One region of the Glutamicibacter sp. FR1 genome, then DNA from elsewhere that is predicted to be linked to it. Evidence: riboswitches for the same ligand, from Rfam matches in the RefSeq annotation. Region 1 holds a riboswitch; each other region holds the start of a gene.
What was found. A riboswitch is a leader RNA that binds a small molecule or an ion and turns the genes downstream of it on or off. The one in region 1 is predicted to bind S-adenosylmethionine.

Region 1 (4,408 bases):
CTGCGAACCCCAATTGTCCAGGGCGCGTTGCCATGTGGCCAAGGTTCCGGGCACGCCTACTGCCACGCCGCTGGTAACCAGTTCCGGGGTGAAGTTGTACGGCTCGCCGGTTTCGGGATCAATGAATGCGTCATTGGCCATGCCTGCCGGGGCGGTTTCGCGACCATCGATCGTGCTGACCTTTCCCGACTGCGCATCGTAGTAGAGGAAGTATCCGCCACCGCCAATGCCGGCGCTGTAGGGTTCGGTGACGCCGAGGGCCGCCGCGGTGGCCACAGCCGCATCCACGGCGTTGCCTCCCTTGCGCAGGACCTCGATACCGGCGGCGGTGGCCTCCGGGTCCACCGATGACACCGCGCCTCCGGTTCCGATGGCAGTCGGGACCTTTTCGGTGTGGCGTGGATCCGCACTCGCCGAGACAGCCGAGAAAGCTCCCAGGCCCAAGGCGATGGCTGCAGCGCAGGCAACTGGCCTCAAACGTGCTCGTGGCATACTTTGATCTCCTCTTCAGGTGGGGATGAAGTATGCGCAAATTTACGGGAGCGGGCTCTCCCGGCGAGCTTGTGACACGCGGCACTATCTATCTGGGTGTTAAATTTCCCCTTGTCGAGCGAATATTCGCGGTTATGAAGCTTAAATGCTGAAGGGCAGGCACCGCGGCAACGACTGCCGCGAGTGCCTGCCCGTTGGACCCTTGATGAGAGGGTGCTACTTGTCCAGGTTGTCCTTGATGACCTTGCCCAGGGACGCTGGAGCGCGGCCGATCAGCTTGGCCAGGTCGCCGGTTCCAACCTCCAGTGCTCCTTCGCGAATGCGCACGTCGGTATCGACGAGGATGTGCGCGAAGGGTCCGGGGACTCCGGCGTCAGCGTAGATCTTTTCCAGCTGTTCGGGATCCATTTCCTGGTAGGCGACGTCCTGGCCAGCGGCGGCGCCGACAGCGCCAGCAAGCTGGGCGAGGGTGAATGGCTTGTCGCTGCCCAACTCGTAGATCTTGCCGTTCTGCTCTTCATCGGACAGCAGCACCGCCGCGGCTGCCTCCGCGAAATCGGCACGGGCGGCAGCGCTGATTCTGCCCTCGCCCGCGGCACCGAGGATTACGCCGCTATTGAGGTAGCCCATGAGCTGGTCGGTGTAGTTTTCGATGTACCAGCCGTTGCGCAGCAGCACGTAGCCGATGCCTGATCCAGCCAGCAACCGCTCGGTGGCGATGTGCTCCTCGGCGAGCTCCATGCCGCCGGTCATCGCGTTGGCAATTGACGTGTAGGCGATCAGCGAGACGTCCACCTGCTTGGCGGCGTTGATGATGTTCTCATGCTGGGCGACGCGCTGGCCTACCTCGCTGGAGGAGATCAGCAGCAGCTTGTCGACGCCTTCAAGCGCGGAAACCAGATCTGGCTGGACGTTGTAATCGGCAACGCGGGTTTCCAAGCCCTTGCCTGCCAGCGGGGCCAGTTTTTCTTCCGAACGGCCGATGGCAATCAGCTGCGCGGGATCGGCCCCGCGCTCCAGCAGTGCATCGATGACGAGTTTTCCCAGCTGTCCGGTGGCTCCGGTAATTGCGATCTTCATGAGGTCCTCTCGTAAGTTCTTGCATCTGCTACAACCGGCTAGCGGGTGGGGTAATTCCCCAAACCTTCAATCGGAAATCCAGCATAAGCAAGGATTTCTGCGGATCTGCCCAAACCTGCCGTCATGGAAAGTCATATGACGCATGAAAGGGTTTTCGTGACGCCCAGTATGACGAACATCGGGCATTTCAGGATGCTTTGTGTGACTTCATGACCGCTCCTTACGTAACGCTTGTCTGCTGAATTCACGGGTTGCAGACTTGAATTGTTCGGCCGGTACAGCCGGACACCCCATCCAGAGCGACCGAGAGACCTGGCTCGTTGAAGTCGCAGCAACCACCCGTGAACGGGAGCGGTGCTAAGGCCAGGACCGATGGAGATTGCTAATTTTCACGGCGGTCTGCGGGGAGAAACTCGCCAAGAGTATTCCCACAAATCATGGCAGAACGTGCAGCGAATCTAGGCGTAATCCTCGGGTCACCAACCGAGAGGACATTTGAAATCATGCGTACAGCACATTTTGGACTGAAGACCACTGCGATTCTTGCCGTTCTGGGCTTGTCGCTCACCGCTTGCGGAGGCAACGCCACCAAGACGGGCGCAGCGCAAGCAGCAGCCGATCCAGGGACTCCGGTTGAAGGTGGCACCTTCACCTTCGCTGAAGTTACCCCTATCAACAATTGGCAGACTCAGGCAGCACGCTTCTATGAGAAAGCGAATGTTCTGAACTCAGTGCTTGATCGCCTGACCTACTACGATGTGGAAGCCGGCAAACTGGTTGGCTGGATCGCCAGCGAATTCGAAGCTAATGAAGACCAGACGGAGTTCACCTTCACCATTCGCGACGGTGTCACTTTCTCAGACGGCTCCACGCTGGATGCTGAGGCTGTGAAGCTGAACCTGGACGCCCTTGGAAAGGGAATCAAGTCTGCCCAGATTGCGCCAAACGTTGACTTTGCTGCCTATAAGTCGGCAGAGGTCGTAGGGGACAACAAGGTCAAGGTCACGCTCAAGCGGCCAGATGCCAATTTCCTTAGGTCGACTTCCTCCGTAACTGCTGGTTTGGTGTCCCCGAAGACCCTTGAACTGGACAATGCCGCGCAGTCTTCGATCTCCAAGATTGTTGGTTCCGGCCCATTCGTCTTCGAATCGGAAAAGCCTGATGAAGAAGTCGTTTTCAGCAGCCGGGATGACTACGCCTGGGCGCCAGAAACTGCGCCGAACCAGGGTGATGCCTATCTGGATACCCTGGTTATCAAGTACCTTCCAGAGGTCGCTAGCCGTGCCGGCGCCGCCCAGTCCGGGCAGGTGGATCTCGTCCGAGGATTGCAGCCGGTAGATGAACAGGTGCTGGCCTCCAGTGGCGGCAAGGTTTATGCCGCCGAAGGGGTGGACCTGACCACCAACCACGCGGCCGTGCGCATTGGCTCGGGAAAGCTGGAAGACGTCAAAGTCCGCCAGGCACTGCAGGTTGCAATCGACCGCCAGGCAATCAAAGACACCGTTCTCTCGGATAGCTATGTCATCTCGGGATCGATCCTCAACCACAAGGCACCAGGGTTTGTAGACCTGTCAGCTGAATTGGCCTATAACCCGGAAAAGGCCAAGCAGTTATTGGACGAGGCCGGATGGAAGCCGGGCGCAGATGGCATTCGGGAGAAGAACGGGAAGAAACTGGAAGTCACGGTTTCCACCTCCAATAACTCCGTAGTCATTAAGCCAGCGTTCGAACTGATTGAACAGCAATGGCGCGAGATTGGTGTCCAGCTGATCAACCGCGCGGCAGACAATACTTTCCTGACCAACGCACTTGTCGACGACAAGGTGGAGTTCTTCGGAACTCGCCAGTTTGCGTACGGCGGACTGGGCCCGGTCTATGCACCTGCGAACAACAACCAGACCCTTCGCGCTGATCCTGAACTGAACAAGCTTTTCATCAAAGAGCAGTCGGCGGCCACCGATGAGGAACACCTGAAGCTGGTCGAAGAGGAACAGCGTGCCCTGGTGCTGGACAAGGCCCTGACGCTGGTTCTTTGGGACGAAGTCCAGGTCTATGGCGCCAATAGCTCGGCGAACGTCGAGTTCACTTCCGGTACCGCGCCCATCTTCCAAGGTGCTTGGAAGAGCGAAGGCTAGGAACCAAATCCATGGGCACTTACATCGTAAAACGACTGGGACAGGCGCTTCTGGTCATCTGGCTTGCCTACACAGCGGTTTTCATTGCCGTGCAATCCTTGCCGAATGACCCGGTCACGATCTTCCTGAGCACTGACTCGGCGGTGGATCCGGCCACCATTGCCCAGATGAAGGCATACTACGGATACGACCAGCCGCTCTTCGTGCAGTACTTCTCGCAGTTGCTCGGGCTGCTTCGCGGGGATCTTGGATATTCGTTATCCAATGGTTCGGAAGTGGCGACGCGCATCGGGGAAGTCGCTGGATCCACCTTGGTTCTGGCTGGTAGTGCATTCGTTCTTTCGGTGGTATTCGCCCTGATTATCGCGTCGGCTGCGAGCTTGGCCAGAGGCGGGAAGTTGCGCAAGGCGCTGCTGAACCTGCCACCTTTGATGGTTTCGATACCTGTTTTCTGGTTGGGGCTGCTGCTCTTGCAGCTGTTGGCCGTGCAGCTCGGCGTGATGTCGCTGTTCCCGGATGGATCGTTCATGTCGTTGGCGGTGCCAATCTTCGTGCTGGCCGTGCATCTGAGCGCTCCGATTGCCCAGGTCCTGATCAAGAGCGTGCAGGAAGTGAATAGGCAACCGTTTATTGAAGTTTTGCGCGCCAAAGGCGCAAGCGAAGCATGGATCTTCTACCGGCATACCTTGAAGAACGCGGCC
Region 2 (4,408 bases), 300 kb from region 1:
GGCTGGGCGAGAACCGCCCTGATGGTGAAGGAGCGTTTCCCCAGCCAGCGGCAGTCGCTGGGCGTGCCGACCTGGTTCTACGGCCATGAGCCGCCGAATCTGTTTGCCACCCAGATCGCCAAGTTCTTCACCAATTCCATTCGCGAGGCGATCCTGCTGGAGCAGTCCAACGGCGGGCTGGTCGTGCTGCCCGGGGCTGCCGGCACGGTCCAGGAAATCTTCCAGGATGCCTGCGAGAACTACTACGCCACCGGTGCCCGCGTGGTGCCAATGGTGCTGGTCGGCCGCGACTACTGGAGAAATGACCTTCCGGCGTGGCCGCTGCTCCAGGCCCTGGCCAAGGAACGCGTGATGGAGCAGAAGATCGCCCTGGTGGACACCGTCGAGGAAGCACTGGCGTTCATCCAGTCCATGGAAACCCTGCGGCGGCGCACCCGGCCGGCAAAGGACAACTAGTCCGGGGCATCGAAAATGCCGGGACAGCCGAAGCTGTCCCGGCATTTTCGATGCCAAGCGGAGTATTAGCTGACGCTGACGTCGAAGATCAGGCCCAGGCAGTAGGTGACGGCCGCAGCGCCCCAGCCGATGGCCAGCTGGCGCAAGCCGCGCTTGAACGGGGAGGCTCCGGAGAGCAGGCCCACGATGCCGCCGGTGATCATCAGGGCGATGCCCACCAGCACCACCGACACGATGATCGCGGCCAGGCCGGAGAGGCCCAACATGTAAGGCAGGATCGGCACCACCGCGCCGGAAGCGAAGAGCAGGAATGAGGTGGCGGCCGCCCCGGTGGCCGAGCCCAGCTCCTGGTGCTCCTTCTCGAGCTCGTCGCCGCGGCCTTCCGGGTTCAGCGAGAAATCAGGGTTGCAGTCGCAGGTGAACAGGCCCATGCGTTCGGCGGCCCGGTGCTCGGCGTCCTCGTCGCTCATGCCGCGGGCCTTGTAGATCAGCACCAGCTCGTTGGCGTCCAGATCCAGGTTCGGGGCCGCGGTCAGCGTGACCTGGGTGGGCCGCGAGGCGGTCAGCAGCTCGCGTTGGGAACGCACCGAAACGTATTCGCCGGCCGCCATGGACAGCGCTCCGGCCAGCAAGCCGGCAATGCCGGAGAACAGCACGAAGGTCGAAGAAACGCCGGTGGCGCCGATGCCCATGATCAATGCCAGGTTGGATACCAGCCCGTCGTTGGCGCCGAAGACCGCGGCGCGGAAGTTGCCCGACAGCCGTGCGCGTCCTGCTGTGGCCAGGGCCCGGACGACTTCCTCGTGGACCTGCTCGTCGGCAGCCATCTGCGCGGTGGCGTCCTTGTCATTGCGGTAGGGGGAGCTGCTCTCGGAGCGCTGGGCCATGGCCAGCACGAACACCGACCCGAAGTGCAGGGCGAGGAAGCGCAGCATGGTGCGGCGCAGCGACGGTCGGACTTCCTTGGCATGCTCGCCGAGCAGCGTGCGCCAGTGGGATTCGTGGCGTGCTTCGGCTTCGGCCAGGCCCAGCAGGATTTGCCGTTCCTGCCCGGTCTTCTTTTCCGCCAGGGCCCGGTAGATGGCGCCCTCGGCGACTTCATCGGCGAGATACTTGCGCCATCGCTGGATCTGCGCTTTGGTCGGTTCGGCGCTTGGGTGCTGTGGCATCTCGAAAAGGCTCTCCTTGAACGTGGAGTTTCCCATGGAAACCCGTGGATCGGCTCAGCTTTCCACTTTAGCCAGCGCCCCTGGACTTGGGAATTTGGCAAGGCTAAATGCATGGCGCCTGCCTGCCGGATTCCCTGCTTCCGGCACCACCAGCAGCAATTCGGAGGTGTCCGGGTCGAAGGCCGGACGGCGGGAGCAGCGGGTGATGAGGCGTTCGAGCCTGAGCGGGTCCGCAACGTAGCGGGTGCACCAGCGGCCCTCAGCGGTGAACTGCACCTGGCCGGTCTGGCGGTCGATGATGGGAAGGATTGGGATGGCCACGGATATTAACTCTCTGGCGAGCTCTTGCCCGTGCACCAATTGATGCGCGGACCGCTTCCTCATCCGAACCACCCATGAACTTGGGGTTGGTGCGCGGCCAGTCGGAGCTTGGCGCCGCGTCTCGTGAAGCAACAATTCTGAGCGTACCGCCGCATGCGGCGCCAGATGAAGCCGTACTGCGTAATATGACTTCCGGTCAGTTCTCCGGGGCCAGGGAATCGGCCAGCTGCTGCAGCTTCTGGCGGTGTTCAGCCCACTGCGCCGCGGTGTAGCCGGTCAGCAAATCCAGCGTCGCGGTCCAGCCGGCGCGGCCGTCGAGCTGTTCGCGGATGATATCCAGCTGCCCTGCATGCCGGGAGGTCTCGGCCAGCGCATGGATGAGCAGATGGTCCAAGGTGGTATGCCCCGCCGGCCCCCACCACGGGACGTGCACTGCAGAATCCAGGTACAAGGCGGCGATGCCCTCGTCCGCGAAGGCGATGGCCTTGCGGTACAGGTCTATCAGCTGCAGCCCGTCCATCTGGGCGGGCGGAAGGAAATCAGCGTCGGGATCATGCGGGGAGATGAACTCGCGGACATAGGCGTCGTTGGCCTCGCGCCGCAGGCAGGTGCCGAAATACTCGTATTCGTTGATCGCCAGATGGTGCAGCACGCCCAGGATGTGGGTGCCGGTAGGGGTGAGCGGGGTGCGTGCCAGCTGCTCGGCCAGGCCCTCGGCCTTGAAGATCGCATTCTCGCGCGCCTCATTCAGGTACCCGCAGAGCTTGTCCTTGGTGCTGTCCATGGACAGAGTCTAATGATCGCGGCCGGCCCGCGGTAGGGGACACCGCGTGTTTACCATTGGTAAACTTGCCCCGCAGGCGGTGAAGTCGCCGCGGATGCCGCTGCCGGACACGACGTTGATGGAGCCAAACGATGAAAACCTTGCCAGTTGAACCAACCGGTGCTGCGATCAACATCGGTGCGCGGCTGCGCGGGGTGCGGCAGACCCAGCGCATGACCATTGACCAGGTCGCAGAGCTCTCCGGGCTGACCAAGGGCTTTCTCTCGCGTGTGGAACGCGACCTGACCAGCCCCTCGGTGGCGACGCTGCTGCGCCTGTGCGAGGTGCTGGGCATCGAGGTCGGCACGCTTTTCGAAGTCCCGGAAACGAAACTGGTGCGCCTGGACCAGGCGCCGCGGGTTTCACTGGGCGGCGACGGGATCACCGAGCAGCTGGTGACCCCGCGCAGCGAAAAGCGGCTGCAGATGATCCGCGCCGAGATTGCGCCGAGGGGCACTGGCGAAGCGGAACTGTATTCGATGGATTGCGAGCTGGAAGTGCTGCACGTGATCGCCGGAGAATTCATCCTGATCCTGCCCGACCAGCGATTGGAGCTTGAGGCGGGCGATACCGTAACCTTCCCGGGCCGCGAGCCGCATAGCTGGCAGAACCCTTCCGATGAGCCGGCCGTGGTGACCTGGACGCTGATCCTTTCCTGAGCCCAACCCCTGCGCCCGCTGCGGCGGCACGCTCGGCGCGATGCGGCTGCGTGTTCGCTGGCGGGGTGGGCAACCGCGTATTCTAGGAACGATGCGTTGTTCCGGGCGCTCGGAACGATTGGCGATGGGAGAGGCGTGAAGACAGGCGAACCAACTGCGACGCAGGACAAGCTGCGCAGCATCAGCTGGTGGGCTTCGGTGCTTTTCGGCGTTCTTGTCGGCACCACCTTGACCTGGATCCGTACCCAGCGCAATTTCTTCTTCCTCGGCGCCGCGATTCTCGCTGTCGTCATCGTGACCATCGGCGTGCGGACGATCCGCCGGCGTGCGCGTTTCCCGCAGATGGCGCAGGCGCGCATCTCCTGGACCTATGCGCTGTGGACCGCCATCCTGCTCATCCTGGCCGGCCCGATCCAGCTGGTGTACGTGGCCGATGACCTTTCCGAATTGACCATCAAGTCGTTGGTGATGTCCGCGGGCTTCGTCCTGGGCATCCATGAGGTCGACCGGGCGCTGGTGAATGCCAGCAAGAAGGGCTCCGAGGCGCCCTGAGCTCCCGGGTTGGATGAAATGGCCTGAAAGTGCAGTCAACGTATCCCTACCCTTGTCGTTTTTTGCCTTGTCCCATCCTGGCCAGCATTGGCAGAACTAGGTTGCAATCAGCACCACTCAACCTGGACTCTCGAATCTCCCGGTTGCTGGCGATCAATGAAACGAAGCTGCGTGTTGGATTAGGGGTGCTGGTCCAGCAAATCCGCAGCGCCGCCAACTGATCTCCTCACTGAAGTTCCGGCGCAGGCCGCAGTCCATTCCCGGGCTGAGGCTCGCGTCTTTTTGCGCCCGGATTCCGCCCGGCCCTGTCGTTGGATCTTGACGTGACCCAGCAGACAAAATAGCATAATGGAAAACTGAAGTTTCATATTAGACAACTTGGGCTGTGGTCCTCGTGCGTCTGGGGAGGAAGTTGCGATGAAGGAAAT
Region 3 (4,408 bases), 320 kb from region 1:
CGCGATGCCGCAGGAGATGGCGATTGAGCCCCAGAGCAACGCGATCGAGGATCCCTTCTTTCCGGACGCTTTCATCTGGGCGGTGCTCGCCAGGCCCTCGGGGACATTGGAAATGAATATGGCGATCAGCATTGCCGGATTAATGCTTGCGCTGGCGACGACGGTCAGTCCCAGAGCCACGGATTCGGGAATGCCGTCGATGAGCGCACCGACAGCGAGCGCTGATCCTGATGATTCCTGCTCGCCTGCGCGCTGCGCCTGCCGCTTTCCGGTCCGCCAGGCCAGCAGCCGGTTCGCACCGAAGTACAAGGCAGCGCCCACGATCACTCCGCCCAGCGTCGCACCAAGGCCACCGGTGCCATAGGCTTCGAGCACCAGTTCGAAGGCCAGTGCGCTGATCAGGACCCCGGCGCCGAAAGCCATGATTGCGCTGACCCAGACCTTGGGGATCTTCAACCACCAGGCAGCACCGGACCCCAGCAGCAGGGCGGATCCGGCCACGGTGCCCCAAAGCAAAGCCTGCAACGAAGCGAACATGGCACCCACTATAGCCAGCAATGAGCTGGCTTAGTAGGTGCCATATGAGTTCTGACTGGGACTAGCCCTCGTTGGACATGTTGTTGAAGCGCGAGTAGTGGCCCTGGAACGCTACGGTGATGGTCTTGGTCGGACCTGCACGGTGCTTCGCGATGATCACGTCGGCCTCGCCCGGACGGTTTTCCTTGTCATACACGTCGTCGCGGTGCAGCAGGATGACCATGTCGGCGTCCTGCTCGATCGAGCCCGATTCACGCAGGTCCGAGACCATGGGACGCTTGTCGGTGCGCTGCTCGGATCCACGGTTCAGCTGCGACAGGGCAATCAGCGGCACGTCGAGCTCCTTGGCCAGCAGCTTGAGGTTACGCGAGAACTCCGAGACTTCCTGCTGGCGCGATTCCACGCGCTTGCCCGAGCTCATCAGCTGCAGGTAGTCGAGGATGATCATGCGCAGCTCGTTGCGCTGCTTCAACCGGCGGCACTTGGCGCGGATTTCCATCATGGACATGTTCGGCGAATCGTCGATGAACAGCGGGGCTTCGTTGAGCCGGCCCATGGTCGTGGCGATCTTGGTCCACTGCGCATCTTCCACCGAGCCCTTGCGCAGGTCCTGCAGCTGGATGGACGCTTCGGCCGAGAGCAGGCGCATCGCGATCTCGTTGCGGCCCATTTCCAGGGAGAAGAACACGGTGGCCATGTTGTGCTTGATGGCAGCCGAACGGGCGAAGTCCAGCGCGAAGGTCGACTTGCCGACGGCGGGACGGGCAGCGATGATGATCATCTGGCCGCCCTTCAGGCCCTGGGTCAGCTCATCGAATTCGTAGAAGCCGGTGGGCACGCCGGTGATGCCATCGCCAGCGTTGGCCGCGTTTTCGATCTCGTCGACGGTGTCTTCGATGATGTCCGAGAGGCGCACGTAGTCCTCGCTGCTGCGGTTCTCGGCAACCTTGTACACCTCGGCCTGGGCTTCGTTGACGATTGCGTCGACCTCGCCATCGGGCGAATAGCCCATCTGGACAATGCGCGTACCGGCGTCAACCAGCCGGCGCAGCACTGCGCGTTCACGCACGATTTCTGCGTAGTACCCGGCATTCGCCGCAGTGGGAACCTGCTGGATGAGGTTGTGCAGGTAGGCAGCGCCACCCACGCGCGAGATTTCGCCGCGCTTGGTCAGCAAGTCGGCTACGGTGACCGCATCGGCTGGCTCGCCGCGGCCGTAGAGGTCAACGATTGCCTCGTAGATGGATTCGTGGGAGGGACGGTAGAAGTCGGTGCCGCGGATGGATTCAACGACGTCGGCAATCGCATCCTTGGAAAGCATCATGCCGCCGAGCACCGACATTTCGGCCTCGATATCCTGTGGCGGCTTGCGCCCTGCGTCGGATTCCCGTCCTTCGTAAACCGGCTCAGCACTCATTGCAGACACTTCCATCCCCTATTGACCCGCTGGGAAAATTCTCCTTGCCCTCATGGCAACGCTTCATCATGTCAGTCGATACGGACATTTAGCTGTAAAGCGCCTGTGGATATTTCTCTCCCGAAGCCAACACTAGGGCTGTTATTAACAGGCGTAAACCTCATTATCCACAGAATATGTGGATAACACACCGCTACCTGTGGACTCACCTGTTCACAGTCTGGGGAGAACCCTGTGGATTACCCCGCTCTATACACCGGTAACATCAATTGACTAGTCTGTTTGTATTTTCACACTTGTGGAAAGAAAGTTAATTCATTGAAGGTCACGCCAACCACATCGAGGTTATCAACACCCACAATCGCCCAGTTTCCGGGGTTTTCGCTCCTTTGTTCACATTTCCCCACACTTCATCCACAGTTTTGTGGATAACATTGTGGATACTGTTAAATTTGCAAAACCCTTAGTCACCACGGATTAATGTTCGCTATCAAGGCTCCGAGCCCGAAGTAGTTCACAACCAACAAGAATTTCACCGCTCAGGGCCGTGGATAACTTGATGTCGCCGAGGTGGCGTTGCGTGAATTTGAAGCCGTAACTGGGCTCTTGGCCCACTGCCACCGATTTACCCCGGCAATCAGCTGCAGTGGAAGTGCAATTACACGTCGAACTTGCCCGCAGTGCATGGGCTGCATGTAGTCCAGGGTTGCTGCCGGGGTGCCCGGAGATCAACAGGCATCGCGCCTAATTTTCCGATTGGCACAGGGATCAAGTGATTCCGCAGGCCTCGAAATCAAAAAAGCTTCGGCCAGATCGATATGTTGATCTGGCCGAAGCTATGGAAGTTCAGAAGAGCTTAGACGAGCTCGGGGACCGGCAGTGAATGGAAGCGCGAATCGTGGAAGATCTGCGGCGAGTGCTTCGAGATGCGGTGCCCGTGGACTTCCATCAAGATCACCCAGTGATCCCCCGCTTCGACCTCGTTGTAAATCGAGGTTTCCAGCCACAGCGTGGAGTCGTTAATGAACAGTGCGCCCTGTTCCGAGGAATAGGTGTCGATCCCGCGGAATCGGTCGCCGTTCTTCGACGCGATCTGAGCACACACTCCTTCATTGCGTTCGCTGAGCACCGAAACGCCGATGCGGCCAGCGTTGCGCAGCTTTGGCCACGTATTCGAGGATTTCTGCACGGCGAACATCACCAGTGCTGGCTCGAGGGAAACACCCACGGTAAATGACGAAGCCACAATGCCGGTTTTCTCGCCATCCAGTTCTGCACAGAGGGCGGCTACGCCTGACGGATGCTGAGCGAAAACCTTGCGCAGGGTCAACGGGTCAAGTTCAAGATTCAATGACATGGCTCGATTCCTTCGGGTCTTGCCCACCGCGCAATAATCCGCACGCCGGAGCTTCTTGATTCTCGAAGCCGCCAGCGTTGGAGTTCCACGCCGTGTGCGGTACTTGTTCCAGCACGTTTTCGCGTGGAACCGAATCCTCACCTGGAGCACCCCACTACCGTTGAGAGGGTTGCCGATCAGCAAGCCAGGGCTTATAGCTGATGCTCTTGATTCTGCTTAAAACAATATGGGTGATTACGAAGCAGCGTCAAACATTTTGCTTCGCAAATCGCAATATTCAACGAAACGTTCGATCCAATGCCTTGAAATGAACCTTTTAGCAGTCTTTTATTCGCCAAATCCACCTTGCCCGAGACCTTCGACGCAACTTTCATTACGGACCTTCTCCGGTCACGTTGCAGCGGAAGACCCGGCTCTACCCGTGGAACCGGAGGCCTGTCGCGAATTCACTACCGCTCACCGCAATGAAACTTGGTTTCTCCGCATGACGCTGAGGTTCATGGTACTATCGATCATGGAGTGCATTGAGTCACACTCCCTCTTATTGTTCTCCGTAACCATCGCTGACGATTGAGGAATAGCCACACCATGGTAGAGATTCAGGCAAACCATTCAGAACTGACCCCGCTGCGTTTCCTTGAGCGCACAACCGAGGCCTATCCGAAGAAGACCGCCGTCATCCATGGAACTCGCAGCTACACCTACGCGGAACTCGAAGCACGCGTGCACCGCTTTGCCCAGGCGCTGAAGGCGCGCATTGAACCGGGCGACCGCGTGGCCGTGCTGGCACCGAATACTCCCGAAATGCTCATGGCGCATTACGCCGTGCCGCTGGCTGGCGGCGTCCTCATTGCCCTGAATACCCGCCTTTCGGCCCACGAGCTGCAGTACATCATTGATCATTCGGCTGCCAAGCTGATGCTTGCCGACACCGAGCTGCTGGAGCATACGAAGACCCTGCGCCGGGAGAACCCGACGCTGGAAGCGCTCATTGAAATCACCGATGACCAGTACTCCGGACCGCGTCCCGAAGTGCAAGTCGACGCCACCTTGGACGAGTTGCTGGCAGAAGCCTCGGATGAGAAGCTTCCCTATGC

Region 2: linked by a shared signal. The riboswitch ahead of ACLQ8T_RS02750 (hypothetical protein) and the one ahead of ACLQ8T_RS01350 (ABC transporter substrate-binding protein) in region 1 are both predicted to bind S-adenosylmethionine.
Region 3: linked by a shared signal. The riboswitch ahead of ACLQ8T_RS16150 (flavin reductase family protein) and the one ahead of ACLQ8T_RS01350 (ABC transporter substrate-binding protein) in region 1 are both predicted to bind S-adenosylmethionine.

The regions. Positions count from the first base shown of each region.
Region 1 is NZ_CP178602.1:262,939-267,346, forward strand. It holds gene ggt (gamma-glutamyltransferase) at 1-492, opposite strand, end outside; gene ACLQ8T_RS01345 (SDR family oxidoreductase) at 709-1,572, opposite strand; SAM riboswitch class I at 1,860-1,951, shown strand; gene ACLQ8T_RS01350 (ABC transporter substrate-binding protein) at 2,076-3,707, shown strand; gene ACLQ8T_RS01355 (ABC transporter permease) at 3,719-4,408, shown strand, end outside.
Region 2 is NZ_CP178602.1:563,741-568,148, forward strand. It holds gene ACLQ8T_RS02740 (LOG family protein) at 1-456, shown strand, start outside; gene ACLQ8T_RS02745 (VIT1/CCC1 transporter family protein) at 522-1,625, opposite strand; gene ACLQ8T_RS02750 (hypothetical protein) at 1,680-1,946, opposite strand; SAM riboswitch class IV at 1,962-2,075, opposite strand; gene ACLQ8T_RS02755 (DinB family protein) at 2,143-2,730, opposite strand; gene ACLQ8T_RS02760 (cupin domain-containing protein) at 2,862-3,428, shown strand; gene ACLQ8T_RS02765 (hypothetical protein) at 3,564-3,980, shown strand; gene speB (agmatinase) at 4,398-4,408, shown strand, end outside.
Region 3 is NZ_CP178602.1:3,349,779-3,354,186, forward strand. It holds gene ACLQ8T_RS16140 (ZIP family metal transporter) at 1-537, opposite strand, end outside; gene dnaB (replicative DNA helicase) at 599-1,954, opposite strand; gene ACLQ8T_RS16150 (flavin reductase family protein) at 2,811-3,311, opposite strand; SAM riboswitch class IV at 3,406-3,523, opposite strand; gene ACLQ8T_RS16155 (long-chain-fatty-acid--CoA ligase) at 3,900-4,408, shown strand, end outside.